DNA from 3 places in the Candidatus Pelagibacter sp. PS_40 genome. Region 2 is predicted to be linked to each of the others. Evidence: riboswitches for the same ligand, from Rfam matches in the RefSeq annotation. Region 2 holds a riboswitch; each other region holds the start of a gene.
The links. Region 2 has a riboswitch for S-adenosylmethionine ahead of AC5SLW_RS03840 (homocysteine S-methyltransferase family protein). Riboswitches for the same ligand answer to the same signal wherever they lie in the genome.

Region 1 (10,167 bases), 130 kb from region 2:
AAACAACATAAGTTAATGCAAAGAACTAACTTAACAAAAAAAGATCTTATAAATTCAATTTATATGCAAATTGGTTTTTCAAAAAATATATCTGAAAATTTAATTGATGATTTTCTAATTACAATAGTAGACAATTTAAAAATAGAAAAAAAATTAAAGCTCTCTAAATTTGGTACTTTTTCTATAAGGGCAAAAAAAAATAGAATTGGACGAAATCCCAAAACAAAAGAACAAACAACTATATCTAATAGAGATGTTGTTTTATTTAAAGCTTCTAAGGAATTTAAAGATTTGGTAAATTCTAAGAATGATTCATAAAAATAGTGATGCTTATAAGTCAATAGGTGAGGTTGCTGAAATTCTTGGCCTTGTAAACAAAAAAAAAGGAACCTTGAATACTCATACTATTCGATTTTGGGAGAAGGAATTTAAGCAAATTAAGCCAAAAATTTTAAATGGCAATAGAAGATATTATAATAATGATACTATTGAGGTTTTAAAAAAAGTTAAATATCTACTCAAAGATCAAGGAATGACAATTATTGGTGTTAAAAAAGTTCTTAATTCGGATAAATCATTAAAACTTGACGAATTACCAAATAATTCTATAAATGCTGATTATAATTTAAAAAATAAACTTAAGAAGATTTCCGATTTAATAAAAAAAATAAAAAGTTTAAAATAAAATGGCAAAAAAAACACACGTTAAAGTTAGATTAGTACCAGAGGCTAAACCTGATAGTCCTTTTTTTTATTATGTTAAAAAACCTGCAGGTGGTGAAAAAGCTAAAGTTAAATTGTCTGCAAAGAAATATAACCCTTCTACAAGAAAACATGAAATGTTTGTGGAAAAAAAATTACCTCCACACAGTAAATAGTACTATTTTTTTCTAAAATTTCTTTTTTCGTAATCAATAAAAGACCAAATCATATTTTTCCAAATTCTATTAGTGATTTTTGGGTCAATATTAGTTTGTATTGATTTTTTTTTAATTTTTTTAAGTATAAAATTGATCCTTTTTTGATCAATTATTTCTTTTTTATGGATTTTTACTTTTAGCACTTCATTGACTAATGAAGATCTTTTTTTGATTAATTTAAGTAAATCATTATCAAGTTTATCAAGCTTAATTCTAATCTGATTTAGTTTTTTTTTATTTGTAGGCGACATTTATTCAATTGGTTATTAAGATAATTATTATAAGTATAATTTATGTTTGTAAATAGCGACAACTATATAAAATATTTAAAATTGTGGTTAATAACTTTATTTTCATTAATTGTTCTTATGGTAGCTGTCGGTGGTCTTACTAGACTAACAGACTCTGGTTTATCAATCACAGCTTGGGAGCTTTTTACTGGAATACTCCCACCTATGAATATTAATGAGTGGAATTTTTATTTCACAGAATACAAAAAAATTCCTGAATATAAAAATATTAACTACGGCATGTCCTTAGATGAATTTAAAGTGATTTTTTATTGGGAGTATGCTCATAGATTGTTAGCAAGATTTGTAGGTTTGTTTACTTTAGTGCCTTTGCTTTTCTTTACTCTCTATTTTAAAAAAACTCTGCATTATTCTAATAAATATTATTGGATTTTTTTCCTTGTGTGTTTTCAGGGGTTCATCGGTTGGTATATGGTATCTAGCGGATTAATTGAAAATAATGACGTTAGTCACTTTAGACTTAGCATTCATTTATCTTTGGCTTTATTTATTTTATGTTTAATTTTTTGGTATATTTTAGATATTCATAAAATTAAGAAATTTAAAAATAAAATTCCAAATTTATTTTTATTATTTATACTTAAATTGATAGTTTTGCAGATTGTATTGGGTGCTTTTTTATCAGGTTTAGATGGTGGTCTTATCTATAATTCATGGCCTGATATGAATGGTAGTTTTTTTCCAAATGATGTTAGTTATGGTGATTTAATTAGTACTCAATTATTTAACAACCCATCAATTATTCAATTTTTGCATAGATCAACTGCATATTTGCTTTTATTTTTTATAATCATTTTAAATTTTATCTATTTTAAAAAACAATATGATTTTAAATATGTATTATTTTTTGATGTTGCTATCTTGTTTCAAATTTTTTTAGGAATTATAACTTTGATTTCTGGTGTAGAGATTACATACGCTTCACTACACCAGCTAGGTTCAATATTAGTTTTGAGTTCTTATTTTTTGATATTATATAAAAACTCTAACTAACTGCTTTCAAATTTCCTTTAGAAGATTTATTTAAAGCTTGGTCTAAATCCTCAATAATGTCATCTATATGCTCAATACCAATACATAATCTTACGTATCCAGGAGTTACACCTGAGGCTAACAATTCTTTTTCTGTTAACTGACTATGAGTTGTTGTTGCAGGATGAATTGCTAAACTTCTTGCATCTCCAATATTTGCAACATGATAAAACATTTTTAAAGACTCGATAAATCTCTTACCTGCTTCAATACCACCTTTGAGTTCAATACCAACTAAACCACCATTTCCTTCATTAAGGTATTTTTTAGCACGATCAGCAATTTTACCTTCATGTTCTGTTGGATAGATTACTCTTGTTACTTCTTTATTTTTCTTTAAATAGTCAACAACTTTTGATGCATTTGAGCAGTGTTGTTTCATTCTGAGAGCAACTGTTTCAAGCCCTTGAATAATTCCAAATGCATTGTCAGGTGATAGGGCAGAACCAAGATCTCTTAGTAATGTAACCCGCGCTCTTACTGCAAAAGAAACATTAGCCCCAGTTAATTCTGGAACCACTTTTCCCCATATAGCTCCACCGTAACTTGCGTCAGGTTCGTTAAATAAAGGTTGTCTTTTGGGATCAGCTGTCCAATCAAAATTACCTCCATCAACTAAAGCTCCACCTACAACTGTACCGTGACCACCTATATATTTTGTTAATGAATAAACTACTACAGCAGCACCATGTTCTAAAGGTTTGCAAATTACAGGAGCAGCTGTGTTGTCCATTATTAATGGTATATTGTATTTTTTACCAATATCAGAAACTTCTTTAATTGGAAAAACTCTCAAATAAGGATTTGGTAAAGTCTCACCATAAAAAGCTCTAGTTTTATCATCAACAGCTTTTTCAAAGTTTTTTGGGTCAGAAGGGTCTGCATATCTAACTTCAATACCAAGTTTACTTAATGTATGCGTGAATAACGAAATAGTACCTCCATATAAATCCGTAGAGCTGACTATATTATCTCCGGCTTGTGCAACGTTTAAAATTGCAAAAGTTGATGCGGTTTGTCCAGATGCTACTGTTAAACAGGCTAATCCTCCTTCTAATGAAGCAACTCTTTTTTCAAGAGCATCATTTGTTGGATTCATTATTCTTGTATAAATATTTCCAAATTCCTTAAGAGCAAACAAATTCGCAGCATGTTCAGTACTATCAAATTGATACGATGTTGTTCTATAAATTGGAACTGCTACTGCTTTGGTTGTTGGATCACTTCTATAATCACCACCATGTATAGCTATAGTCTCAGGGTTTTGTCTTTTTGTACTCATCTTAATACTCCTTTTTTAGTACTTTTGCTTTATGCAAGGCGTACAATACAGTTCAAATGCGCCTACCGATAATGTGGGTAAAAAATCCTTTTTAGCAATAACTAGCCTGCAATAGGAACAAATCGGCTATATAAAAATATCATTTAAGCAAGATATTGCAAGAGAAATATAAAATTGACATTATATCTAATAATAGTATTAATCCTCGCACAATGACAAAATTTCTAAAAAGTGGTGATTTAAACAGTAACTGGTTTGAGATAGACGCTAAAAATGCTGTAGTTGGCAGGTTAGCTTCTATTATTGCTATGATTGTTAGAGGAAAAAATAAAACAACTTTTACACCTCATATGGATGATGGTGATTTTGTTGTTGTTAAAAATGTTGAACAAGCAAAGTTCACAGGAAAAAAATTTAAAGATAAAAAATATTATAGACATACTGGTCACCCAGGTGGAATTAAAGAAATTACTCCTGAAAAATTATTAGAAAAAAATAAACCTGGCGAGACATTAAAATTAGCTATTAAAAGAATGTTACCTGGGGGAGTTCTAGGAAGAAAACAGTTAACTAAAGTAAAAATTTATGCTGGTGAAGAACACCCTCATGCAGCACAAAACCCAAAACTTTTAGACCTAGGTAAATTAAACAGTAAAAATTTAATAAGAAATTAATATGGTAACAGCAGCTACACCAAATAAAGTATCTACAAAAAAACCTAAAATTAAATTAGATTTTAAAGATAGTAAATACGCAACTGGTAGAAGAAAAAAATCTATTGCAAAAATTTGGGTGAAAAAAGGTACAGGCAAAATTTACGTTAATGGCAGAACTATGGATGAGTATTTCACTAGTGGAAGTCACAAAATGCAAATCACAAGACCATTTGAGATTATAAACCAAGCAACTGATTATGATGTAAGATGTAGCGTAGCAGGTGGTGGTCACACAGGTCAAGCTGGTGCAATGGTTCATGGTATTGCTAAAGCATTAATCTTATTTGATTCAGAGAATAGAGCAGTACTTAAGACAGAAAAGCTTAATACTAGAGACTCTAGATCGGTTGAAAGAAAAAAACCAGGTCGTAGAAAAGCAAGAAGAAGCTTCCAATTCTCGAAAAGATAATTCTTTTTTAACTCTAAACTGTTATAATAAAAAAATGCCTAAGCTTAATGTTTTAGTTGCTGGATCAACTGGTTATATTGGTGTTCAATTAATTAAATTATTAGTTAAACACAGCAATGTTAATATTAAATATCTTTGTGGTAATACGTCTGTTGGAAAAAATATTTCTAGTTATGAAAAATCATTAAGTTCAAAAAAATTACCTAAAATTATTAGATACAATAAAGAACTTTTAAAAAACATAGACCTTGTTTTTACAGCTCTACCTAATGGTGAAGCACAAGATATTTCAAATGATTTATTAAAACACAATATATTAATTGATTTAGCTGCAGACTTTAGACTTAATAAAGCATCAAATTATCTAAAATGGTACAAACAAAAACACAGATCTGTCAAAAATATTAAAAAATCAATTTATTCATTACCTGAAATCAATGGTGACAAATTAAAGAAATTTAATATTATTGGATGCCCAGGTTGCTACCCAACATCAATACTTTTACCACTTATTCCATTAGTTAAGAAAAATTTAATAAAAACAGATAATGTTATTATAGATTCAAAATCTGGTTACTCTGGTGCTGGAAGAGGTGTACATAAAAAATATAAGGATAAAAATCTTTATGAATCTTTAAGCGCTTATGGTGTGGGTTTCCATAGACATAACTCTGAAATTCAACAAGAAATCGAAAACTACACTAAAAAGAAATTTTCTTTTACATTCACACCCCATTTAACACCAATGTTTAGAGGGATACTTAGTACTATTTACTTAGACCTTAACAAAGGTGTAGGTATTAAAAATTTAGAAAACACTTTAAAGAGTCAATATTCAAAAAACAGATTCGTTAAAATTTTAAAAACAAATTCATTGTTAAGTACAAATGACGTAATTAACACAAATAATTGCTCTATAGTAATTTGTAAAACTAAGTATAAAAATAGAGTTATTATTTTATCTGTTATTGATAATTTGATTAAAGGTGGGGCAGGTCAAGCAATACAAAATATGAATATCAAATATGGTTTTAATGAAACAAAAGGATTAATTTGAAATACTTATTTTTATCTTTAATTGTATTTTTAACTTCGTGCTCATTAAACAAAGAGTCTACTTATTGGAATGAAGATCCTATTAAAAAGTCTAATGATGACAAAAAACTTTCTCAAATATTAAAAAAAACAGGTGATTACAAATCTATGACTTTTGATGAATTTAACCTCTTTCTTAAAGATTATTCAGAAAATGCAGAATACCCAGATATTAACCAATAGATGAAAAATTTAATAAACATTGCTGTAGTTGGTCTAGGACAAGTTGGTATTTATTTGTTAAATGAGCTTAATACTAAAAAAAAAGATATTGAACTTAAGACAGGAAAAAAGATTAACATAGTAGCTATTTCAGCAAGAAGCATTTCTAAAAAAAGAAGATTTAAAGTAAATAAGAAAATATTTTTTAAAAACCCATTAGAAATTTTTAATAAGACCAAAGTGGATATTTTATTTGAAGCTATAGGTTTGTCAGATGGGATTTCAAAAAAAGTTGTTGAAACTGCTTTAAAAAATCGAATACATGTAATCACTCCTAATAAAGCACTTATCTCTAAACATGGTGATTATTTAGGAAAATTAGCAGAGGAAAATAATGTTAATTTAGAATTTGAAGCATCTGTTGCTGGTGGTATTCCAATATTAAGAACCATAAAAGAGGGTCTTGCAACTAACAAAATCTCTAAAGTTTATGGAATTTTAAATGGTACTTCTAACTATATTCTTTCAGAAATGGAAAATTCTAATGATAGTTTTTCCAACGTATTAAAAAAAGCTCAAAAATTGGGATACGCTGAACCAGGTAACCCTAAATTAGATTTAAATGGTTTTGATGCATTTGCTAAAGTAAGAATTTTATCTGCTCTAGCTTTTAATACTAAAATTTCAAAACATAAATGCTTAATGGAAGGTATTGAAAAAATTGAATTAAAAGACATAGAAATTTCCAATCAATTAAATTTACGTATCAAACTATTAGGCATTTCAGAACTAATTAATGGTCAACTTTTTGAAACTGTACACCCATGCTTAGTTAGTAAAAATTCGTACATAGGTAACGTTGGTGGTGTTATGAATGCTGTTATTCTCGAAGGAAAACCTGTTGGTGAAAGTATATTGCAAGGGGAGGGAGCTGGTCCTGGTCCAACGTCATCATCTTTATTATCAGATTTACTTTCAATTTTAAGAGGTAATATTAAGAAACCATTTGGTATTCCTGGCAATAAACGTAAATTAATTAAATGTTACAACGTTGATAATTATGTGAATTCACTATATTTGAGATTTGAAGTTAAAGACAAACCAGGTGTTTTATCAACAATCACAAACCGACTAGCTAAGTATAAAATTTCAGTAAAAAGATTAATCCAAACTCCTGACAAAAAAAATAATAAAGCTACAATTGTTATTATTACTCATAAAACTAATGAACTTAATTCTAAGAATTGTCTTTCTGTTTTTAATAAAGACAAAAATATTCTAAGATATCCAACATTGATTAGAATTTATAATTAATGGAAATATATCTAAAACTGTTTGAGGTTTTATTTCCTGTCTTTTTTGTTGTTGGTATTGGTTATTATCTTGGCAAAAATAATCCGAAATTAGATACATCTTTTATTACTACCTTTGCAGCAAATATTGGTACTCCAGCAATGATAATATATTCTTTAACATCAACTGGAATGTCTTTTGACATTTTTAAAAATTATTTTTGGTACTATTTGATAGCAATTTTTATTTTTACAATAGTAGGTATAGTTTTTTTATTTTTTTTAAATACTAAAGATATTATTCGTGAGTTACCCCCTTTTGTTATGCCTAATACTGGTAATATGGGTTTACCAATATGTTTATTCGCTTATGGCACTCAAGGTTTAGGTATCGCTGCTGCAATTTCAGCCTTAATAGTGCTATGCCATTTTACTCTTGGAGTATTTCTTGCTGATAGAAAATTTGATTTAAGTGTAATTCTTAAAAACCCACCTTTTTATGCAATTATAATTTCAGTAATTTTTCTATACTTTAGAATAGAACTTCCTCTCTTCGTAGAAAATACAACTTTTCTGCTAATGTATGCTACGATTTTTTTAATATTAATGTCTTTAGGAATTGCTCTTACTCGTTTTAAGATTTTTTCATTCAAAAAAGCATTTATATCATCAATAGGAAGGGTAATACTTGGCCCAATAATTGGTTTTTCAATAATAAAATATTTTAACCTTTCGGGTTTTGCTGCTGGTGTTCTATTAATTCAATGTTCAATGCCCAGCGCTGTTTTAAATTACCTTGTGGCATCAATTTATTCACCGAAAAAGATTGTAGATAGTGTTGCTAGTACAATTGTTGTTTCAACAGTCATGTCTTTTTTTACTATTCCTGTTGTCGTATTCTTTGCTTTAAAATACTTTAATTAAACTGTATCTATTGGCTTATGAAAGCCATCACATTTAACCTTTTAGCCTGGGTAATGCTCCCAATCATGGATGGTTTTGCAAAATATTTAAGTGCCGATATGCCCGTTTTACAGATCACGTGGGCTAGATATTTTTTTACAGTCGCATTCACTCTTCCAATAATGTTCTTGTTTTATAATAAGCAGCTTGTTTGGACAGATAAGCCTAAGTTACAAATAATAAGAGGGTTAATACTACTTTCTGCTAATATTTGTTTTTTCTACGCAATATCTGTTATCTCTCTAGCCAAAGCTCTGACACTTGCTTTTGTAGCACCTTTAATTGTTACTGCATTTTCTCCTATATTTTTGGGTGAGAAGGTGGGTATAAGAAGGTGGACTGCTGTTATTATAGGATTTATAGGCTCTCTAGTGGTTATAAGACCAGGTTTTGTGGAGATTAACTTGGCCAGTCTAGCTGCATTAGGAACAGGTGTAATGTATGGGTTCTATTTAATAATTACACGTAAATTGAGCACTTCAGATAACCCTTTATTAACTTTATTACTAACTGGATTAGTTGGGTTAATCGCCGTTTCAGGATTAATACCATTTGTATGGGTTAATCCAACTCCTTCTCAATGGTCTATGATGGCCTCAATAGGCGTATTTGCCTGCATTGGGCACTTATTTCTTATATTATCACTTAAATACGCTGATGCCTCTAAATTGGCTCCATTTAGCTACTTTGAAATCATTACTAATATAATTATTGGCTATTACTTTTTTAGTGACTTTCCTGATAATTGGACATTCTTAGGCTTATCCATTATTATTATGAGTGGAATTTATATCTCTAGAAGAGAATCTAATATCAAATCCTATTAACTAGGTATTATTTGTTTACTAATATCTAATATTATACATTAATAATATATCATATACTACTGTAATTATTGATTTAATTATAATATTATTAATTTATAGAAATTAAATATAAAATATAATAATATTTAAAAATAGTTAAATTATGGTTACTAAAATTAACTTAAAATAAAATAAAAGTAGCATAAATCTATTTTTCTAACTTTGAAAAAGCTAGAATTGGGTAATTTTAATTTTTAGTAAATTAAATATAGTTTTTAAGCTGGCTAAAATGGCTATTTACTATTGATATTAAATACTTATTTCAATTGATAGGGTATTTTTGTTAAAATTAGAGTGTTTATAGAGTAGAATAGGGGGTTAAAAAAGCTAGTAAAATGGTCTTTTTTACTCTCTCTATAATCGTTGCTATTGTTGACAAGTAGAGCAATGCAGTATGAGAATATACTGTTTAAACGCTCATAGGATGGTCTATTTTAGCTAAAAGTCCATTTGCAGTACAACTGAAGGATGCATTAGAGTAATTAGACAAAAATATGGCTAAATAGCTAAAAAGTATTTAATACCAATGGTTTTTAATGTTTTTTTGGGTTAAAAGTACTATTTTATGAAGACTTTTTCTGATCTCAATAAACGACGTTTTTGTTGAATTCCACCCTTTCCAGAGTATCCACCGAGACGTCCATCTGATCTGATGACTCGATGGCAGGGTATTTTAGGTGGATAGGGGTTTTTACCCACTGCATTAGCAACAGCTCTGAATGCCTTAGGTTTTCCAATAGCTTTAGCAACTTCCAAGTAGGTTTTAACTTTACCTTTGGGTATTTTCTTTAGGTAATTCCAAACTTTTAGCTGAAACTCAGTTCCCTTTAAGTTCATAGAGTTCAAACCCAGTGTTATTAGCTATTTTATCGTATAATTTCTTTGCATTTTCATTGGAAGAGTGGGTGATCCAACGAATTCCATCCCAATTATTGGCTTTAGAAAATGATTTTAGGTGACTAATAAGTTTTTGAGCTATTTTTTGACCTCTAAATTCTGGCTCTACAAACAAATCATCTAAAAAACCAATATATTGGCCCTTAATCGGTCTTGGCATTGTTCTGTAATGGGCAATTCCAACGATTTTACCCTCTAATTCATAGCAAATAGCATTAACAT
Region 2 (10,167 bases):
ACCATGTTACCTGTTGATGCACTAAATGTACCAAGTAAGGCTAAAAATAATCCAACATGGGTTCCATTAGCAAAGCTAAAATTGAAAATTTCATCATTAAAGATGATTATAATTCCAATCATCCCAATACTTGCTCCAAGTAAAGTTTTTAAAGAAGGTTTCTTTTTAAAGTAAAAGCCTTCTCCTAAAATATTCATAATAACTACCGTTGAAAAGACAACTGCTGGAAATGCACTTATTAAATAAGTGTTTGATAGATAAAAGAAAACATAGTTTAGTGAGTAGAGACAAACACCAAAGAGTAAAAACCATGCATGCTGATTTAAAGAAAATTTAAGATTTTTCTTCTTATAAATTAGATAAACAAAAATAACTATTGCAGCTATCAAAAATCTATAAAATACTGACACTAAAGGATCAACGTAGCCTAATTGAAACTTGATTACATACCAAGTAGGCGACCAGCAAAAAAGTGTGACAATAAATAATAAAAAATTGTTCATTAATGAATACTTATAATCAATCAAACTTAAAAAAATATAAGATTAATCAACCAATTTTAATATATAAGTTTAGTTGTTATGAAAAAGATACTTCTAATTTTAACACTGTTTATATCATTAAGTAGTATTTCTTATTCAGATAATCATTTTCCAATCACAAGAGATTCTGAATTAATGATTGCTAGAGGTAAAATTGTATACCAAAATAATTGTGTAAGCTGTCATCAAGTTAATTTGTCAGGTGCTAAAAATTGGAAGGGTTTAGATGAAGATGGTCATCGTAAAGCACCACCACTAAATGGTACAGGTCACACTTGGCACCATGATGATGAGACATTACATAAAATTATTAAATATGGTTTAGTTGGAATAATTAGTGACTATGAGGGTAAAATGGGCGCTTTTGGAGATAAATTAAATGACAAAGATATAGATTCAGTTTTAGCCTACATTAAAAGTTTTTGGCCTAATGATTATTACCAACATCAAATAAATTTAAGTAAATAAATTAAATGGCAACTGATACATTTCATTGGTCGTGTAAACACACGTGGCGAAAAAGTGCTAAGAATACGATGTGGTGTGTTATCGGTTGTGCAATTGGTGACTTTGGAACCATACTATTTTTTCAGTTAAGTAAAATTCCTTTTCCAGTATTAGGTATTATGACTTTAGCAATCATAAATGGTTTATTAACCAGCATTATGCTTGAAACTTTTATTTTAATGAGACAAAATTTTAAATTAATTAATGCTTTAAAGACCGCCTGTGGAATGAGTTTCATCTCAATGGTTAGTATGGAAATTTCTATGAATGCTACGGATTATTTTTTAACCGGTGGAGCGATGCTAACTTGGTGGGTGGTACCTATTATGTTAACTGCGGGATTTTTAACACCATGGCCTTATAATTATTGGAGACTTAAAAAATTCAATCAAGCCTGTCATTAAATATTAAATGGTTACAACTTCTGAAATCATATTAGCAATTATTATCGTTGCCTTATCTGTTGTTATGCCTATCTATTATTATTACCAAAGGAAGAAAAACCCCAAACAAGATAATAAAGCTCAAGATAAACCTGAGATAAAAAATTATATTGATAGAATTAATCAAATTACCCGTAATAAACATAAATGAAGAAACGTTTATCAGGGTGCAGTGAGTGTGGAGATGATACAGCCATCTTAACACAAGTAAGCTCTGGACCAGAAGTGATCTTACTTTGCACAGATTGTTATAATCTAAAACATTCAAACGAAACACAAAACCATATTGGCTATGAAGAAGAAAAAAGCTAAAAAATTAAAGACTAAAAAACCTGCACCTAATTTCTATGGTCTTGGTAAATTTAACTATTTGATCTTTAAGTTTCTTTGCTCAAGATTTAAGCTTTAATAGCTTGATTATCTAAACCCTATTTAATTGTAAGAACAATCTTACCTTTAGTTCGACCCTCTGCTAGTTTTCCAAAAGCTTCTGAGGCCTGTTCCATTGGATACGTGCTGTCAATGACAGTTTTAATGGTGCCCTGACTAATTAATGTTACAAGTTCTGTTAGCATTGCTCCATCAGGTGACATGAAAAACCATTCAAAGTTTACACCATATTTTTTAGCAAGGTCTTCAGTATCTTGGCCCTTAATGGAAATCAGAGTACCTCCCTTTTTTAAAACCTTGAAAGACTTAGCAAGTACATCACCCCCAATCATATCAAAGACTAAATCATAATCAGACAATTTATCTTCAAATGATTGAGTGGTATAATCAATTATTAGATCAGCTCCCAAACTTTTAACAAGTTCAATATTTTTAGAGCTTGTAGTTGTTGCAACTGTTGCCCCAAAATGTTTTGCAATTTGGATGGCAAGTGTTCCAACACCACCTGAACCAGCGTGGATCAACACTTTATCACCTTGCTTAATATTACCTTTCGTAACTAATGCCTGCCATGCTGTTAAACCCGCTAGTGGGACAGATGCCGCTTCTATATGGCTTAGATTTTCTGGTTTAATGGCAAGTTCATTTTCTTGGATACGAGCAAACTCAGCAATTGAGCCAGCGTCTTCTTGATTGGGACGAGCAAATACTTCATCACCAACTTTGACATTAAGTACATCTTTACCAACCTCGACTACTTTGCCTGAAACATCATAGCCCATAATATGAGGAAAGCTAAGCTCTAGCATTTCTTTTAGATAACCTGCATGTAAAATATTATCGATCGGATTAATGCTAGCGGCATGTACTTCTACTAGGACAGATTTATTTTGAAGTTTTGGCTTTGCAATATCAATAATTTCAATATTGGCAGTATAATCTTTATAAACGACAGCTTTCATTGTGAATTCCTTTTTAATTAAATAATTTTTAAAATATATCAAAACATAAAGAAAGCTATGTAGTATATATTTTATTAAATAACAATCATTCCATCACCTAGACACTTTATTTAAGATTTAGTAGTATACTTTTATGTATTGGTTAATCTTAATATCTTTTCTAATCCTACTTGCTATTAGCTTTGTTGTTTCAAACCCTGGAAATAAACTTATAAAAAATAAAAAGAATAAAACTCATTTATTAGATGTTTTATCCTCTTATATGGGTGGGTTTTTACTGGTAATAATCGTTTATCTTTTTGTTTCAGCCTCTAATGGTAAAGAAGCATTTGATATTGGGATTGATTTTTTTAATGCTAATAGATGGAATTTTGCAAGTGGTATGGGTAATCACAGATCAATTTTAGATGAATTTGTCTTTGGTTTTGTCTTCACTTACATAATAATCTTCATAAGAAGACAATATAAAAAACAAAATTAAAAAGGAGTATAGATGAAAGGTTATAGATTTATTATAAACGATGATACTTCAGAATTTTGTCATCGTGTTACAGAGGCAACTTAAATAATTAATATTTGAAACTATTTTGCTTAAATTATTAAGCCCTAAGCAATAAATTAAATGCTTAGAGCTAATAATTAAATGTTAATTGTCTTAAAACTTAAAACCAATTATTTGGAATTATGATGTAGTGAATTGCAAGCACAATTGCAACTGACACCGTCAATCCTATAGTCATTTTAAGAAAGTCTTTACCAATTAGTGGAAACACATATTTGAATTTATAATCACTATTCATTGATGCGATTGCTAATTCTCTTCCACACAATAGTCCAACAAACACCCAAGTTGTTGACATTGGTAAGTCATTAAGTTCTTTAAAATAATAAAGAACCGCAGCATAAATAATATTGATTATGGTTGCTGATCTTGCGTACCTTGTGCCAGTTTTCTCTAAGACAACCTTTTGAATAGTTCCACCATGAATGTAGAAGATATAAAAAAGTAGTGCTGTAAAGTAAGCTAGTACAATTAATAATAAGTTAACATCAATTTGTCTTGGAAGATAAACTGCAATGTTAGCTACATCATGAGATAACCAAACCCACCATAACCAAGCAGAAGTTACCCAAACAGAGTTACGCCAAAAGCCAATCCATTTGTCTTCAACTTCATCTAGTTTTTCATTAATAAATTTTGAAATAACGACCCAGCAAATATAAGCAGCCGTTGCAGCTAAACCATAGCCGACAACACTTTTCATAAGCATCTTTTCAAGTACTACCGTTGATGCAAAAGCTGATAAAACTAAGAAGGTTGTTGAAACAGGTATACCTACTCTTGTTAATACTAGAAGTATTCCTGGTGCCACTGCGTGATACCATTGTATTTCTTGGAAAGGTATTCTTGTTAGTCTGCCGTAAGAGATATCTCCATCATTACTGTACCAGCCCCAAGTAATAGCAAGTATCATTACAAATGATGCTGCACTAGCAAGAGTGTACCATTTAAACCATTTTTGTTTTGACGCGATAAAAGTTCCCAATGTTTGAATTGAGTCATTTGCAATAACACTGTACCCCGCTAAAGCAAAGCCTACTATCGTATATATTAAGGTCATTTCCATTTTTCTATTTTCCTATTTTATGTTTTTTTTATTGTTTTTCATTTCGAACGATTCTTAGTCTTAAGGTCGATTTAATAGGTTGGTAAAAATATATCTATAGATAAGTTTATTAGTTTACTTTGAGGAGAGTTGATTCATCAATTTTTATATTATTCGAAGTTAAAATCTAGCTAGAGAATTTAATAATAAGTTTTAAGAGGAGTTGATTCATCATCATTTATATTAATTAATGATTTTGTCTAGTTGAATAATGACTTAAATTTCATTTAATACAGGATTATAATTAACATAAGTATAACACTTAATGAGTTATATGAATTTATTGATAAAAGTATTTAAAAGATTCTCTATTACAAAAATTCTTAACCAATCTTATTATTTCATTAAGTAATAATCGTCCTAGATATAGACACCCGATTTAGGACTTGTTAAGGTCTGATTATGAAAGGTTATAGATTTATTACAAGTGACGACACTTCAGAATTTTGCCATCGTGTAACGGAGGCCATATCCAATGGATGGAAATTGTATGGTGAACCCAAAATGACTTTTGATAAAAAAAGAGGGGTCATGCGTTGTGCTCAAGCAGTTATAAAAAATTCACCTCAGAAAAAGTATTCCAAAAAGATGAAGCTATCATCGATATAAATGGCAGATCAGATATTACCCTTTGTTTATATGCTAGGGATACTCTTATTAGTACTCCCAGCTTTTCTACAATCTAATTCTAAATTAAAGCAATTCTTAACTAATCTTAGTATTTGGATTGTCATTATTCTCATAATTTTAACTATTATTTATTTTTTCAATTGACAGTTTGAGAGAAAGTTGATTATATTTAGGTGCGCTGATTTAAGTTAAATTGCAGAGCGCGTTATAAATCCTGCTAAAGCGACGCTTCAACCACCGCTTTAGACAGGTGGTTTTTTTTTATCTTTCATAAAATTAAGCCGGGCAGTTGAACCATATTGTGCGCCCTGCATTTGCTTAAGCACTAAAAAGGAGAAAAGAGGCCTATGGATTTAACCCTCTTGTTATTTTGTGACCTTTTTTCTCCAAAACAAGAGGAAAAAAAATGAGCACAAATAAATTAAAAGAAAGATTAGATAAAGGACCTGTTATATGCGCAGAAGGTTTTTTATTTGAGATAGAAAGACGTGGGTACATGTCATCAGGGGAATTTGTTCCAATGGTGTCATTAGATCATCCTGAAGTTTTAGAGAACTTACATAGAGAATTTCAACACGCAGGATCTGATGTAGTTGAGGCCTTTACTTATAATGGACACAGAGAAAAAATGCGTGTTATTGGTAAAGAAGAACTTCTTGAACCACTAAATCGTTCAGCATTAAAAATTGCTAAAAAAGTAGCACTAGATACTCCTAAAGGATCAAAACCAAATTTGATGGCAGGTAATATTTCAAATTCAAATATCTGGAAACATAATGATCCACAATCTCAAAAAGAAGTTGAAGGAATGTTTACAGAGATGATTGGTTGGGCCGTTGAAGAAGGTGCTGATATGTTAATTGGTGAAACTTTTTATTATGCTGAAGAAGCTTTTAAAGCTTTAGAAGTTATGAAAAAAACAGGTTTACCAACTGTATTAACCATATCTCCAATGGGTGAAAATAAAATGAGAGATGGAAAATCCGTTGTTGATACCTGTAAAGAGCTAGAGCAATTAGGGGCTGATGTTGTTGGTTTAAATTGTTTTAGAGGACCTGCTACCATGTTTCCTTTTTTAAAAGAAATTAGAAAAGCAGTTAAATGTCATGTTGGAGCTTTACCTATTCCTTATAGAACCAGTGAAGATTACCCAACATTTTTTAATCTACCGGACAGAAGTAATTGTGCATGTCCATCACCTCATGGAAGAACGTTTCCAACAGCATTGGACCCACACTTTTGTAATAGATATGAAATAGGTAAATTTGCAAAAGATGCTTATGCCTTAGGTATTAATTACCTTGGAGTATGTTGTGGAGCAAACCCAATGTTGATTAGGGAAGTTGCTGAATCTATTGGTTTAACTGTTCCAGCAAGTAAATATCGAGAGAACATGGAAAATCATTTTATGTATGGAAAAAATAAAAGAATTCCAAAACATATGACTGAATATGGAGACAAAGCGTAAATAAATTAAGAAGGGCATTTAACTAAATTGTGCGCCTGACATATGTCGAAGCACTAAAACAGGAGAAAACAAATGAGTAACAATCTAAAAGAAACAATAAGTAATCTACAGAAGGATTTTACAGCCAACCCCAAAAATGCTTTGGTCCAATATGAAAGCAACTCAATTCTTAAAGAAGGACTTCAATCTGTAGTCACTCTTAGAGAGCATAAATTAGTTGTTGATGAACCCAAAAGTTTTGGTGGAAAAGATGAGGGACCCAGCCCAGTAGAGTTAATATTAGCAGCGTTAGCAACGTGTCAGGAGATAACCTATAAAGCATTTGCTACAGCAGCGGGTATTAATATTGAGAGTGTTAGTGTTAAATTAAAAGGTGAATTAGATCTTCAGGGTTTTTTAGCTTTAAATAAAAACACTAGACCTGGCTTTCAATCCATCTCTGGTACTGTTGATATTAAATCTTCATCACCTAAAGCAGAAATAGATAAATTGATTGATACGGTAAATACACATTGCCCGGTATTAGATATTTTATCAAAAGGAGTTCCTATTAAATTGTTTCAAAAGGTTTCTTCAAGTTCTAATAATAAAGAGCACATAGAGCAAAGAGCAAGTGCTGCTTAACTAATCTAATTTAAGCCCTATGAAAATAGGGCTTAAGTCTTTTAAGTTCATTTCAAATCCTAAAAAATTAGAAGTTTGACTAGAATTAAGTATTAATTGCGTGCTAGGGTCTTGTTAATGAAAAATATTTATCATTCTGATATTTATCAATTTAACACCCCAGTTAGTAGTTATTGGGAAGATCATTCAAGCGAAAATTTAAATCTAGATAAACTTAATAAAGATGTCAGCTCAGAAATTGTTGTAATAGGTGGAGGGTACACTGGTTTATCCTGTGCAATTAATTTAATAGAAAATCATAATTTAGAGGTCATTTTAGTTGAAGCTGGAAAAATAGGTTGGGGGGCATCATCTCGTAATGCAGGTTTTTGTTCTCTACCACCAAGTAAGATGTCTTTTAAAAAGATGCAAGCAATTTACGGCAATGATGAAACGAAAAAGTTCTTTAAAAACTCTGTTGAAGGCTCAAATTATACAAAAGATATTATACAAGAATATAATATTGATTGTGATGTAACGGGGGATAGTAATTACGTTGTAGCCCATCATCCAAATAAGTTTAAAGATATTAAAGAACAAGCCAAAGCTTACAGAGAAGAGTTTGGTATTGAAACTGAAATTTATTCTAAAGAAGACTTTGATAAAATTGGCCATGGTGGCACAGAGCAATTTGGAGCTTTTTCTTATAAACCTGGTTTTGCAATCAATCCTCTTAAATTTGTTAATGGCATTGCAAAATATGCTTTATCTAAAAAACTAAAGATTTTCGAGCACACTAAAGTGGATAAAATTGATAAAGATAAGGGCACTTATATTTTAAGGACGAAAGAAGGATCTATTCGTTCAAAAAAAATAGTCGTTGCAACAAATGGGTTCTATCAAGAAGGCTTAATCCCGGAGATGAATTCAAGAATTTTACCAGTAATTTCAAATATTATTGTCACCCAACCCTTAACGAAGCAAGAAATTGACCAACATAATTTTAAAACATTTTCCCCAATAGCTAATACTAAAAATCTTTTATATTATTATCGAAAGTTACCTGACAACCGAATTTTATTTGGCACTAGAGGGGATTTAAGTGGCAGTGATCAATCTAATTTAAATATGTCTAAGAAAATGGAAAAATTTTTAAAAGATATTTTTCCTCAATGGAAAGATATTAATATTGATTACAATTGGCGGGGATTAATTGCTTTATCTCAAAAATTAACTCCCTCTATTGGTAAAATTGATAATGAAGAGATTTATTATGGATTTGGTTATAATGGGGTTGGAGTGAGTGCTGCTCCTTGGACTGGAAAACAATTGTCTAAGTTAGTATTATCAAACAGTAAAGAGTTAGATATTTCAAAAATTTATAAAGGATTACCTAAGAAGTTTATCTTCCCTAAGTTAAGAACATTTTATTTTAGATTAGCGGTGTGGTTTTATGCAATTAAAGACAGATTTAATATTTAAGAAAATATATGATAAAAACTAATTTATGAATGTATTTATAATTTTATCAGTATTGGTAATTGTTGTTGGGGTTATTTTACTAGTTGCATCACCTGCTGCGTTATTTACTTTGAATTGGAAAGAAAAGTCAGGAAAAGACAAATTTCTAATGTTCTTATTTTATGGTATTTTGGTTTATATAATAAATATCATTTTTTGGATTATTAAATAACAATATTACCCATTCTCAGGATCTCTTTATCCTTATTTAGTGTTAGCTAATTCCATCACCTAGACACCTGATTTGAATATTGGTAGGGTTGGATGATGAGTGATATTTTTCCAAAAGGATCGGCATGGATGAACGGTGAATTCATTCAACTTTCTGAAGCTAAAATTCCTATTTTAGATTGGGGTTTTCTAAGATCTGATGCCACATATGATGTTGTCCATGTTTGGAAGGGTAGATTTTTTCAATTAGATAAACATATTGATCGTTTTTTTAAATCAACAGAAAAACTGAGAATGCCATGCAGACTTAGTCGTGAAGAAATAAAAAAAATATTAGCAGGCTGTGTTAAAAAAGCTGATCTTGAAGACTCTTATGTTGAAATGATACAAACAAGAGGAATGTCTCCAAACTTTGTTAGAGATCCTCGTAAAGCGACACCACGTTTTATGGCTTTTGCAGTACCCTTTGGTTGGATACTTAAACCAGAAGATTTTGAAAAAGGATTAGATGTATATTTAACCGATATAACAAGAATTCCTCCAAGTTCAGTTGATCCTACTATTAAAAATTATCATTGGATGGATTTAGTCACCGGTATGCTTGATGCTTATGAGAGAGGACATCATACTGCTTTATTAGTAGATGAGGATAATAATATCTCAGAAGGCCCAGGCTTTAATATTTTCTCTGTTGATGAAAATGGAATTAATACCCCAGACCATGGAGTACTAGAAGGAATTACAAGACAAACCGTTATTGATTTAGCAAAAGAATTAAATATTAACGTTAATAAAAAATCTATAACGATTGAAATGTTAAAATCATCTAAAGAATTATTTGCAACTTCAACAGCAGGAGGGGTAATGCCAATAACAAAAGTAAGTGGGGAAAATATTAAACAAGGAACGGTAGGGGATATTACAAGAAAAATTCACAAACTCTATTGGGATAAGCATTCAGATCCTATGTGGAGCACATCTATAAATGACATATTGTAAAAAATGAACATTAAACAAACAGTTATCTTTGTCTTCATTCCATCAACTGGACACCTGATTTAAGGTTTGGTTAGTGAATAATTAAAGAATAAATATAAATATTTAATAATAAATTATTTTAACAAAATGTTAATTTAACCCTAAATACTATTTAGTGCTGATTTGAAGGTCTTAATCCATTCATTAAACTCTTGTATTGTAAGTTGAGTGGGTTCAATTAATGTAATACGATTATCAGATATACTTTTCTTCCTTATTATTAAT
Region 3 (10,167 bases), 390 kb from region 2:
CCATAACATCTTCAAAGAAAACATTTGGAGATTTTCCACCTAATTCTAAAGTTATTGGAATTAAGTTTTGTGATGCATATTGCATGATCAAACGTCCAGTTGTAGTCTCACCTGTAAAAGCAATCTTTCTAATTCTTTTAGATGAAGCTAATGGTTTACCTGCTTCAAGACCAAAACCGCTTACAACATTAACAACTCCTGGAGGCAATAAGTCTCCAATAAGTTCCATTAATAGTAAGATTGATGCTGGTGTTTGTTCAGCTGGTTTTAAAACTACACAGTTACCTGCAGCAAGTGCTGGTGCAAGTTTCCATGTTGCCATTAATAATGGAAAGTTCCATGGTATAATCTGTCCAACTACACCAAGTGGTTCAGGTATATGATAAGAATATTCACTATTACTTATCTCTGAAACCGAACCTTCTTCTGCTCTGATTACTCCAGCAAAATATCTCCAATGATCAACAACTAATGGTAAGTCAGCTGCCATACACTCTCTAATTGGTTTTCCATTATCTAAACATTCAGCAGTAGCTAATAGTTCAAGATTTTTTTCAATAACATCAGCTATTTTAAGTAGTATGTTAGATCTTTCAGTTATTGATGTAACTCCCCAAGTAGGAAAGGCAGCGTGTGCTGCATCTAATGCAGCCTCAACATCTTTTGCATCTGATCTTGGAACGGAACATATAACATCATTATTAATTGGACTTACGTTATCAAAATATTTTCCTGATTTTGGTTTAACGAATTTGCCACCTATAAAATTTCCATATTGTTCTTTAAATGGAAATTTAACTTTTAAGTGAGACGTATCTAGTAATGGAGATCGTCCACCTTTTACTGTTTCTGTGCTCATTTTTACCCTCTCTCTTTTATTAATATTCTTAAGCTTATTTTTTTTTATTGGCTTAAGTAACTTCTCTTTAGCCACACCTTTTTTCTTTTTAACTTTTTTAGTATTTTTAGGTGATTGCTTGACCAAGTTTTTCTTAATTTTTTTTTTGGTCTTACTTTTAGATTTTTTGGCTGTTTTTTTCTTTTTTGTAGCCATTAATTAACTAAACAAAAATTGATCTGAAGATCCATTAATTATATTATTATTTTCTACTTAAGATTGAATATAGTCTACATCTTGTGCTTAATTGAAATGTGTCTAATAATTTAGTTATGGATAATGATATAAAAAAAGAATTACAGTCTGCTACATTTGAAAGATTGCTCAAACATCTAGATAAACGAAAAGATGTTCAAAATATAGATATTATGAACCTTGCTGGCTTTTGCAGAAACTGTTTATCAAAATGGTATCGAGAAGAAGCAGAGAAAAAAGGTATTGAAATTTCAGACTTAGATGCACGTGAGCATGTTTATGGTATGCCTTATTCTGAGTGGAAAGAAAAATATCAAAAATAATTATTTTTCCTTAAGTCTTGGAAATAGTTCTACAAAATTACAAGGTTTATGATTTATATCTAACTGATGTTTTAAAATTCCATCCCAGGCATCCGTTACTCCCCCTGAAGAACCTGGCAAAGCAAATACATATTTGCCATTAGCTAGTACTGCACAAGCCCTAGATTGAATGGTCGATGTACCAACTGTTTTTAAACTTATTGTTCTAAACACCTCTCCAAAACCTGGTATATGTTTGTCAGCTATCTCGTTTACTGCCTCTGGTGTAATATCTCGACCTGTAAGCCCAGTGCCCCCTGTTGTAATTACAACATCTATTTCAGATTGATTAATCCAATCTTTAAGGATTTTAATAATGTCATCTTTGTTATCTTTACAAATTTTTCTATCTATTAATTTATGTTTAGCCTCCTCTATTTTTTTTACTAAGATCGCACCAGACTTATCGTTCTCAAAAGTTCTGGTGTCCGTAACAGTTAAAAGTGCTATATTTACAATCATAAATTTAAAATAATTTTCATGATTATATTATCATTTTTATTTCTTCTAACAGCAACTTTATATTCAAGTGTTGGCTTTGGTGGTGGCTCTACCTATCTAGCCCTTCTATTAATTTGGGATATTCCTTACTTGATCTTTCCTGTAATTGCTCTCTTTTGTAATATTATTGTCGTATCAGGAAATTGTATAAATTATATTAAAGCTGGAAATATCAATTTTAAGATCCTTACCCCATATTTGATATCATCTGTGCCACTTGCATTCATAGGAGGATCTTTATCAGTAGATAAAGAAATTTTTGAAATTTTACTTTTTTTAGTCTTAGCACTAGCAGGAGTTCTACTTCTCATGAAATTTCAATCTTTTGATCAAAAAATTGAAGTTTATAAAAAGATACCAAAAATATTATCAATATTAATTGGTGCATCTATTGGATTTGTGTCTGGTGTAGTTGGAATTGGTGGTGGAATTTTCTTAAGCCCTATATTGTTATTAATTAGAGTAGATAAAGCAAAAAACATTGCAACAGCAGCATCATTATTCATACTGATTAATTCTTTATCAGGACTTGCTGGCCAATTTACAAAGGCATCAACAATAAATGGAATTTATGATTATTGGCCATTATTTTTTTTTGTTTTAATAGGCGGCCAGCTTGGAAACTATTTAAATCTTAAAATTTTTCCTGCAAGAATATTAGCTCTAGTGACATCAGGACTTGTCATATTTGTCGCTATTCGAATGGGACTGAAGTTGTTTGCATAACAGAAGTATTAAATTATTATAGAAAGATTATGAAAACATTTAGAGCATTTGGACCCACTATAGGAAAAACAAAGTTATCCAAAAAAATTATTACTATATTAAATAATCACATTGATAAGTCTCAATTATCTAAAAAAAATGATTATAGCTCTAAACTTGCAAGTCAAATTAAGAATGAAATTAAAATACCTAAAACATTAATTAATAAGAGTTTGTCTAAAGAATTAATAAAAAATATTAAAGTTTACCTTGATAAGTCAGGCGTTAAAAAAATTAAAGAAATTAAGATAATAAATCTATGGGTAGTTAGGCAATTAAAAAATGAATATAACCCAATTCATTATCATGAAGGAAAACTGTCAGGTGTTGGCTATCTTAAAATCCCAAAAGATATGAATCAAAATAAATTAGTTAAGAATAAAAAGATTAAAACTAATGGAACTATTGATTTTATTAATGGTCAAAAAAACTTTTTAAGTAAAAGTATCTATAATTTAAACCCTAAATTAGGAGACCTATTGATTTTTCCAAATTATTTAATGCACACAGCTTATCCATTTAACGTTGATGGTGAGAGAAGATCCTTCTCATTTAATGCTAAAATATTATTCAAGAAGTGATTTACTAATCAGTCTAATAGATATATAAATATTCTACCGATTTGATCCATATTGCAGGTACTAACTGCTAAAAAGGAAATCATTATATAATTGGTAAAGGTAGTTGAACTGTATTGTGCACCTGGCATAGAGCTAAAGCACTAAAAAAGTAAGGAATAAAAATGGATATTAATTTTTTTAAAACAACACGAATTTTAGATGGTGGTATGGGACAAGAATTGTTAGCTCGTGGTATGAAGCCAAACGGCACATTGTGGAGTGCAAATGCTGTTTTAAAAGAAGAATACCATCAACTCTTACTAGACACACATTTAGACTTTATTAAAGCGGGTGCTGAAGTTATTGTTACAGCAACCTTTACTACAAGACGAATAAGATTACGTGATAATAAAATTGAAGATAAGTTTGAATACTTAAACAAAAAAGCTGGTGAAATAGCTAAGAAAGCTAAAGAACAATATCCTAATGTGTTAATTGCAGGCGGTCTTCCACCTCAATATTTAACATACGAAGAAGATACAAGACCAGATGATGAAATTAAGCAAAACTTTTATGATCAAGCAAAATTATTAGATCCTTATATTGATTTTTTTTACTTAGATGTTTTATCTAGTGTAAAAGAGTTTAAATTAGCAATTGAAGCAATTGAAGAATTTAATAAGCCATACTTAATAGGTGCTCACATTTCTGAGGGAATAAATCTTCCAAGTGGTGAAAAAATATCAGATATTATTAACAATATTAATCATAATAATTTACTAGGATTAATTTTATCCTGTGTTTCTCCTGAAAACTTTTATGAAAATTTAGAAGAAGTAAAAAATTTAGGTGTTCCATTTGGATTTAAGCTTAATGCTTTTGTGACAACTAATCCTAAAGATGGTTATACTAATAGTTATAATGTCAGTAAAACTGGTAACCCAAATGAATTTTTGGGTCAAAGAAAAGATTTAACACCTGAATTGATGGCAAATTTTGTTAAAAAATTTAAAAATGCTGGTGCTACTATTTTAGGTGGATGTTGCGAAACGAGACCTTCTCATATTAAAGAAATGGTTCAGTTTAAGTAGTCTTTTTTTGATCTGCTTTTTTAACAAAGTAAATTCCAACAACGACTGCTAATAAAGATAATAAAATTTTAGGTGTTATTATTTCTTTTAAAAAAATATAACTCAATATAGTACCGAATATTGGAATTAAGTAAGAGACTTGTGATTGAAATATAAGACCATTATCTTTTAGAATTTTAAATCTTAGCAACCAAGCAACACCTGTTGAAACCATTCCTAGATAAACTACTGATATTGTAGATTCAACGCTTGGAACCGAGTTCCATGGTTTTTCAATAAAATAAACAAATGGTATTAAGATTAGGACAGCCCAAATTAATATAGAGCCTGTTACATTTTCATTCTTTTTCTTACTAATTTTAAGAGTTAAAACTCCTCCAATAACATAACAAGTTGACCCAAGTAATATTAATAACGCAGAAATAAAATTACTATCATTTATTAATAGATTATCTGAAAACAAATAAATAATTCCTGAAAAACCAATTAGTATTCCAAAAGTTTTAACTAAATTGAACTTTTCATTTTTTGTATAAAAGTGACCCAATATTGTTGAGCTCAAGGGTGTTGTTGACATTAAGATTGCTGCCAAATTACTTTGTACAGATTTCACACCGTAAGCTATTAAGAAAAAAGGTAATACCAAATTGACAAATCCTATTATAGCAAACCAATACCAATCTTTGGAAAATGCTTCAATCTTAATTTTTTTATAAAAGCATAATAATAATACTGGAATTGATCCAAAAAAAACTCTCAAGAATGCAATTGTAATTGGTCCAAAAGATTCTGTTGCAATTTTGATATTAAAAAAAGCTGATGCCCATATTAAAGCTAAAACTACTAATAATGTATAATCAATTAATCTAGGTTGTCTCATTCAATTATATCTTCAACTTTTCCATTCGTAATCTTTTGAATATCGTTATAGTTTGTTTTAAATACACAGTTTGGATGTCCTGCTGCAGCAAACAATTCATTAAACCTTTCTAAAGAATTGTCTATTATAATTTCAATTCTCTCTAAATGCCCAACAGGTGAGACACCCCCTATTGTATAGCCCGTTTGTGTCTTAACTTCTTCTGGTGATGCCATTGAAATATCTTTTTTATCTTTAACTTTTTTTAGTTTATTTAATGAACACCTCTTATCGCCTGCTACTAAGCATAATATAAAAGTATTTTCCGCTTTAAATAATAAGCTTTTGACAATTGCACCTACATCACAAGCTAAAGCTGTTGCTGCATCCTGTGCTGTTCTTGCTGAATTTTCTAAAACTATTACCTCTAAGGATTGGTCAAAGTTTTTAAGAAATTTTTCAGCTCTTTTAACAGGTTCTTTATCTAATAAGCTCATATTTCAACTAATAATTGATTGATAATTTAACAAATAATGTTGTAATTCATATGTAAAAAACGCATAGGTGATATTTATTATTCAAGCAATATTATTAAAGAAACATTTGTTATTAATTGACCACAAAATTTAAAAAAGGAGAAACTATGACTGCTGCCAATGTTCTAAAATTCATGAAGGAAAAAGAAGTTGAATTTGTTGATTTAAGATTTACTGACCCTCGAGGAAAACTTCAACATTTAACAATGGATCACACTATCGTTGATGAAGAAATGTTAAATGAAGGTGTATTTTTTGATGGTTCATCTATTGCTGGTTGGAAGGCAATTAACGAGTCTGACATGATTTTAATACCTGATACTTCTAGAATGATTATGGACCCTTTTACATCTCATAATACTCTAATCCTTTTTTGTGATATTTTAGATGCTGTTAAAAGATCTCTTTATGAGAGAGACCCAAGAGGAACAGCTAAAAAGGCAGAAGCATATTTAAAAAAATCTGGCATTGGTGATAAAGCTTTTTTTGGTCCTGAACCTGAATTTTTTGTTTTTGATGATGTTAGAATTAATAATGATCCAAACAACACTGGTTTTAAAATAGATAGTAAAGAAGGTCCTTATAATTCTGGAACAGAGTATGCAAATGGAAATATGGGTCATAGACCTCCAGTAAAAGGTGGTTACTTTCCAGTCCCTCCAGTTGATAGTGAACAAGATATGAGAGGTGAATACTTAAAAAGTTTAAAAGAAGTAGGTATCAAAGTTGAAAAACATCACCATGAAGTAGCACCAAGTCAACATGAACTTGGTATGTACTTTGGAACTCTTGTTGATCAAGCTGATAATGTTCAATTATATAAATATGTAGTTCAAATGGTTACACATTCATTTGGAAAAACAGCAACTTTTATGCCAAAGCCGATTGCAGGAGATAACGGTTCAGGTATGCACATTCATCAATCAATTTGGAAAGACGACAAACCAGTTTTTTCTGGTGATGCTTATGCAGGGTTATCTGAAACAGCACTTCACTATATTGGTGGAATTTTAAAACATGCAAAAGCAATTAATGCTTTTTCAAATGCTACAACAAATAGTTACAAAAGATTAATTCCAGGTTTTGAAGCCCCTGTTCTGCTTGCTTACTCTGCAAGAAATAGATCTGCTTCATGTCGTATACCAATTTCATTAAGTAAAAATGGTGCAAGATGTGAAATAAGATTTCCTGATGCTTCAGGAAATCCATATTTAACTTTTGCTGCTATGCTTATGGCTGGTTTAGACGGAATTAAAAATAAAATACATCCAGGCGAATCTTTTGATAAAGATCTTTATGAATTACCTCCAGAAGAAGTTAAAAACATTCCGACTGTTTGTGGATCATTAAGAGAAGCAATGGAAAGTTTAGATAAAGATAGAGAATTTTTAACTGAAGGTGGTGTATTTACTGATGATCAAATTGATGCTTACATTGCATTAAAATTTGAAGAGATACATAGATTTGAACACGCACCTCATCCTGTAGAGTTTGAGATGTATTACAGCAGTTAAGACTAATTACTGTCTAGTTGTTGCGATTGTATCTTTGTTAATTCCTTTTTTGACAACGTAATCCTGTGTGCCGTTAGCACCAGTGTTTACTTCTTTTCTAAGAGTCTTAAAAAAAGTTCTTTCTTTCAGTGACTTTTCTAAAGATTTAACAAGATTTTTAAATTCAAATTTATTCATGACTAATTAATACCATAGATATGTGATATTTGCAATACTGATATGCGTTTAAGTAATGTTATACTTTAAATGACTCGCCACAACCACAACGTTCAGATTCATTGGGGTTATTGAAAACAAATGATGATGAAAATTCTTCTTTTTTATAGTCCATTTCAGTGCCTAATAAGTACATAACAGCTGCAGCATCAACAAAAACCTTAACGCCCTTGTCTTCAATTATTTCATCTGAAGGATTTATTTCTTTTGCATATTCCATTACATAAGACATGCCAGCACAACCACCAGACTTAACTGCAACTCTTACTCCAATTGAATTCGACTCAACCCCAGACATAATTTCTTTAATACGACTTGCTGCATTATTGCTTAATTTAATGATAGGGTTCATTATAGATTTAACTCCAATTTAGCAGCTTCAGACATCATTGATTTTTCCCAAGGTGGTTCAAAAACTAAATCTAGATCAACCTCTTCAATGCCTTCTACTTGCATTGCACTATCCTTAACTTCCTGAGGTAAACTTTCTGCAACAGGACAGTTTGGTGTAGTCAAGGTCATTATAATTTTAGCTTTAGACTCGTTTACCTTAACATCATAAATTAAACCTAATTCATAAATATTGACGGGTATTTCTGGGTCATAAATTTTTCTAATTTCAGCTATTACTTGTTCTCTTAAATCCATAATTTAATCTAATTTTTCAGTATTAATTTCTTCTTGAGTATTGTCAATTGCAGAAATTAAAGTATGCCATGATAAAGTCGCACATTTTACTCTCATTGGATATTGTTTTACTCCAGACAAGCACATTAATTTAGTTTTTTCATCTTCTTCTAGGTTTTTTGATTTTAGCTCAGGGTTTTCTTTAATCATACCTAAAAAGTCATTTACAATTTCTTTAACTTCCACTTCTTCTTTGCCTTTAATTAAATCAGTCATAATTGATGCTGAGGCCATTGAAATTGCACAGCCACTACCTTCAAATGAAATATCTTCTACTTTTTTATTCTCATCAAGTTTTAAAAATACATGTACATTATCACCACATAATGGATTCTTACCCATTGCGTCTTTATTAAAATTTTCAGTTTTTCTTAAGTTGCGTGGATTTTTACCATGCTCTAAAATTATTTCTTGATAAAGTTCTTTAATATTCATTAGATATTAAAAATTTTCTTACAGTTATTGATGGAATTATTAAGTTGATCCAGATCATCTTTTGTATTGTAAACACCTAATGAAGCACGTGCACTTGCAGGTATTCCTAATTTGTCATGTAGGATTTGACAACAATGATGACCTGCTCTAATTGCAACGCCATCTTCATCCAATATTGTAGCTATGTCATGTGGATGAACACCTTCTATAGTAAAAGACAAAACTGCTGATCTATGTTTTGGGTTACCAATTAATTTAACTGAATTATTTTTTCTTAAAATTTCTTGACCATATTCGATTAATTCTTGCTCATGTTTAATCATGTTTTCAATTCCGATTTTTTCTAAAAATTTTATAGATTGATCAAATGCTATAACTTGTGCTGTAGCCATTGTTCCGGCTTCATATTTGTTGGGTAAATCACCATATGAAATGCTATCTTTTTTTACATCTCGAATCATTCCACCGCCACCTTGATAGGGTGGTAATTCCTCTAGCCACTTTTTCTTTGCATATAAAACACCAAGACCTGTTGGCCCGTACATTTTATGGCAAGAAATAGCATAAAAATCACAGTCTATGTCTTGCATATCAAGTTTTAAATGAGGAGCACCTTGGCATCCATCTACTAAAACCGCAATACCTTTTGAATGAGCAAGTTCTGTTATTTCTTTAACTGGCAAAACTGATCCCGTTACATTTGATAAGTGTGTAATAGCAATTAATTTTGTTTTTGATGTAATTTTTTTTTCAATGTTTTCTAAAGTAATCTCTCCATCATCATTAATTTCTGCAAACTCAATCTTTATACCTTTAGATTGTCTTAAAAAATGCCAGGGCACGTAATTAGAATGATGTTCAAGTTCTGTTATAAGTATTTCATCCCCTTCTTTTAAAAATTTTTGACCATAGGTATTAGCTACAAGGTTAATTGCCTCAGTCGCACCTTTAGTGAATACTATTTCATTTTTATCTTTAGCATTAATATATTTTTGAACAGAAGATCTTGTATTTTCATAAAGATTGGTTGCAGCTACCGCTAAGTAATGAACACTTCTACCTGTGTTTGAAAATTCATTTGTATAAAAATCATTAACTCTATCAATTACAGATTGTGGTTTTTGAGATGAGTTAGCACTATCAAGATATACAAGATCATTATTATGAACTTTATTATTAAATATTGGAAATTCTTTTTTAATATTTTCTATACTCACTCTACAACTCCCATCATCTCTTTGATTAAATTTTTGATTTCTAAATCAGTAATTTTTTCAACTGCATCCATTAGAAAACCATTAATCAATAATTCTTTTGATTGCTGATAACTTATACCTCGAGACATTAGATAAAATATCGAGTCTTCGTCTAAGTTACCTGAAGTTGATCCATGCGAGCATTTTACATCATCGGCGTAAATTTCAAGTTCAGGTTTACCATCGAATTCTGTATTTTCATTTAAAAGTAAAGCTTTACTTAGTTGGTACCCATTTGTTTTCTGTGCTTTTTGATCAACAAAAATTTTACCTTGATAAATACCTTTAGAAT

Region 1: it holds a riboswitch for S-adenosylmethionine, as region 2 does, so the genes downstream of both, AC5SLW_RS03095 (O-acetylhomoserine aminocarboxypropyltransferase/cysteine synthase family protein) here and AC5SLW_RS03840 (homocysteine S-methyltransferase family protein) in region 2, are expected to answer to the same signal.
Region 3: it holds a riboswitch for S-adenosylmethionine, as region 2 does, so the genes downstream of both, AC5SLW_RS01795 (homocysteine S-methyltransferase family protein) here and AC5SLW_RS03840 (homocysteine S-methyltransferase family protein) in region 2, are expected to answer to the same signal.

What each region holds. Positions count from the first base shown of each region.
Region 1 is NZ_CM182064.1:590,740-600,906, reverse strand. Features, by position in the region: gene plsX (phosphate acyltransferase PlsX) at 1-16, shown strand, start outside; gene AC5SLW_RS03120 (integration host factor subunit alpha) at 16-318, shown strand; gene AC5SLW_RS03115 (MerR family transcriptional regulator) at 308-685, shown strand; gene AC5SLW_RS03110 (50S ribosomal protein L33) at 687-878, shown strand; gene AC5SLW_RS03105 (chorismate mutase) at 881-1,171, opposite strand; gene AC5SLW_RS03100 (COX15/CtaA family protein) at 1,214-2,224, shown strand; gene AC5SLW_RS03095 (O-acetylhomoserine aminocarboxypropyltransferase/cysteine synthase family protein) at 2,217-3,545, opposite strand; SAM riboswitch class V at 3,550-3,618, opposite strand; gene rplM (50S ribosomal protein L13) at 3,758-4,219, shown strand; gene rpsI (30S ribosomal protein S9) at 4,221-4,670, shown strand; gene argC (N-acetyl-gamma-glutamyl-phosphate reductase) at 4,705-5,727, shown strand; gene AC5SLW_RS03075 (hypothetical protein) at 5,724-5,948, shown strand; gene AC5SLW_RS03070 (homoserine dehydrogenase) at 5,949-7,241, shown strand; gene AC5SLW_RS03065 (AEC family transporter) at 7,241-8,143, shown strand; gene AC5SLW_RS03060 (DMT family transporter) at 8,161-9,009, shown strand; gene AC5SLW_RS03055 (methylated-DNA--[protein]-cysteine S-methyltransferase) at 9,607-9,885, opposite strand; gene AC5SLW_RS03050 (GNAT family N-acetyltransferase) at 9,866-10,167, opposite strand, start outside.
Region 2 is NZ_CM182064.1:719,317-729,483, reverse strand. Features, by position in the region: gene AC5SLW_RS03890 (DMT family transporter) at 1-503, opposite strand, end outside; gene AC5SLW_RS03885 (c-type cytochrome) at 582-1,010, shown strand; gene AC5SLW_RS03880 (DUF4396 domain-containing protein) at 1,016-1,453, shown strand; gene AC5SLW_RS03875 (hypothetical protein) at 1,461-1,643, shown strand; gene AC5SLW_RS03870 (hypothetical protein) at 1,640-1,804, shown strand; gene AC5SLW_RS03865 (NADP-dependent oxidoreductase) at 1,921-2,844, opposite strand; gene AC5SLW_RS03860 (hypothetical protein) at 2,978-3,325, shown strand; gene AC5SLW_RS03855 (DUF1737 domain-containing protein) at 3,338-3,409, shown strand; gene AC5SLW_RS03850 (hypothetical protein) at 3,507-4,472, opposite strand; gene AC5SLW_RS03845 (DUF1737 domain-containing protein) at 4,914-5,120, shown strand; SAM riboswitch class V at 5,416-5,480, shown strand; gene AC5SLW_RS03840 (homocysteine S-methyltransferase family protein) at 5,548-6,609, shown strand; SAM riboswitch class V at 6,613-6,677, shown strand; gene AC5SLW_RS03835 (OsmC family protein) at 6,682-7,233, shown strand; gene AC5SLW_RS03830 (NAD(P)/FAD-dependent oxidoreductase) at 7,351-8,694, shown strand; gene AC5SLW_RS03825 (hypothetical protein) at 8,720-8,905, shown strand; gene AC5SLW_RS03820 (aminotransferase class IV) at 8,998-9,903, shown strand; gene AC5SLW_RS03815 (hypothetical protein) at 10,044-10,167, opposite strand, start outside.
Region 3 is NZ_CM182064.1:332,257-342,423, reverse strand. Features, by position in the region: gene adh (aldehyde dehydrogenase) at 1-859, opposite strand, end outside; gene AC5SLW_RS01815 (DUF1244 domain-containing protein) at 1,171-1,416, shown strand; gene AC5SLW_RS01810 (molybdenum cofactor synthesis domain-containing protein) at 1,417-1,917, opposite strand; gene AC5SLW_RS01805 (sulfite exporter TauE/SafE family protein) at 1,936-2,682, shown strand; gene AC5SLW_RS01800 (2OG-Fe(II) oxygenase family protein) at 2,712-3,302, shown strand; SAM riboswitch class V at 3,391-3,454, shown strand; gene AC5SLW_RS01795 (homocysteine S-methyltransferase family protein) at 3,464-4,372, shown strand; gene AC5SLW_RS01790 (DMT family transporter) at 4,365-5,252, opposite strand; gene AC5SLW_RS01785 (YbaK/EbsC family protein) at 5,249-5,728, opposite strand; gene glnA (type I glutamate--ammonia ligase) at 5,875-7,281, shown strand; gene AC5SLW_RS01775 (hypothetical protein) at 7,288-7,458, opposite strand; gene AC5SLW_RS01770 (HesB/IscA family protein) at 7,517-7,849, opposite strand; gene AC5SLW_RS01765 (iron-sulfur cluster assembly protein) at 7,849-8,145, opposite strand; gene sufU (Fe-S cluster assembly sulfur transfer protein SufU) at 8,149-8,619, opposite strand; gene AC5SLW_RS01755 (aminotransferase class V-fold PLP-dependent enzyme) at 8,619-9,836, opposite strand; gene AC5SLW_RS01750 (SufB/SufD family protein) at 9,833-10,167, opposite strand, start outside.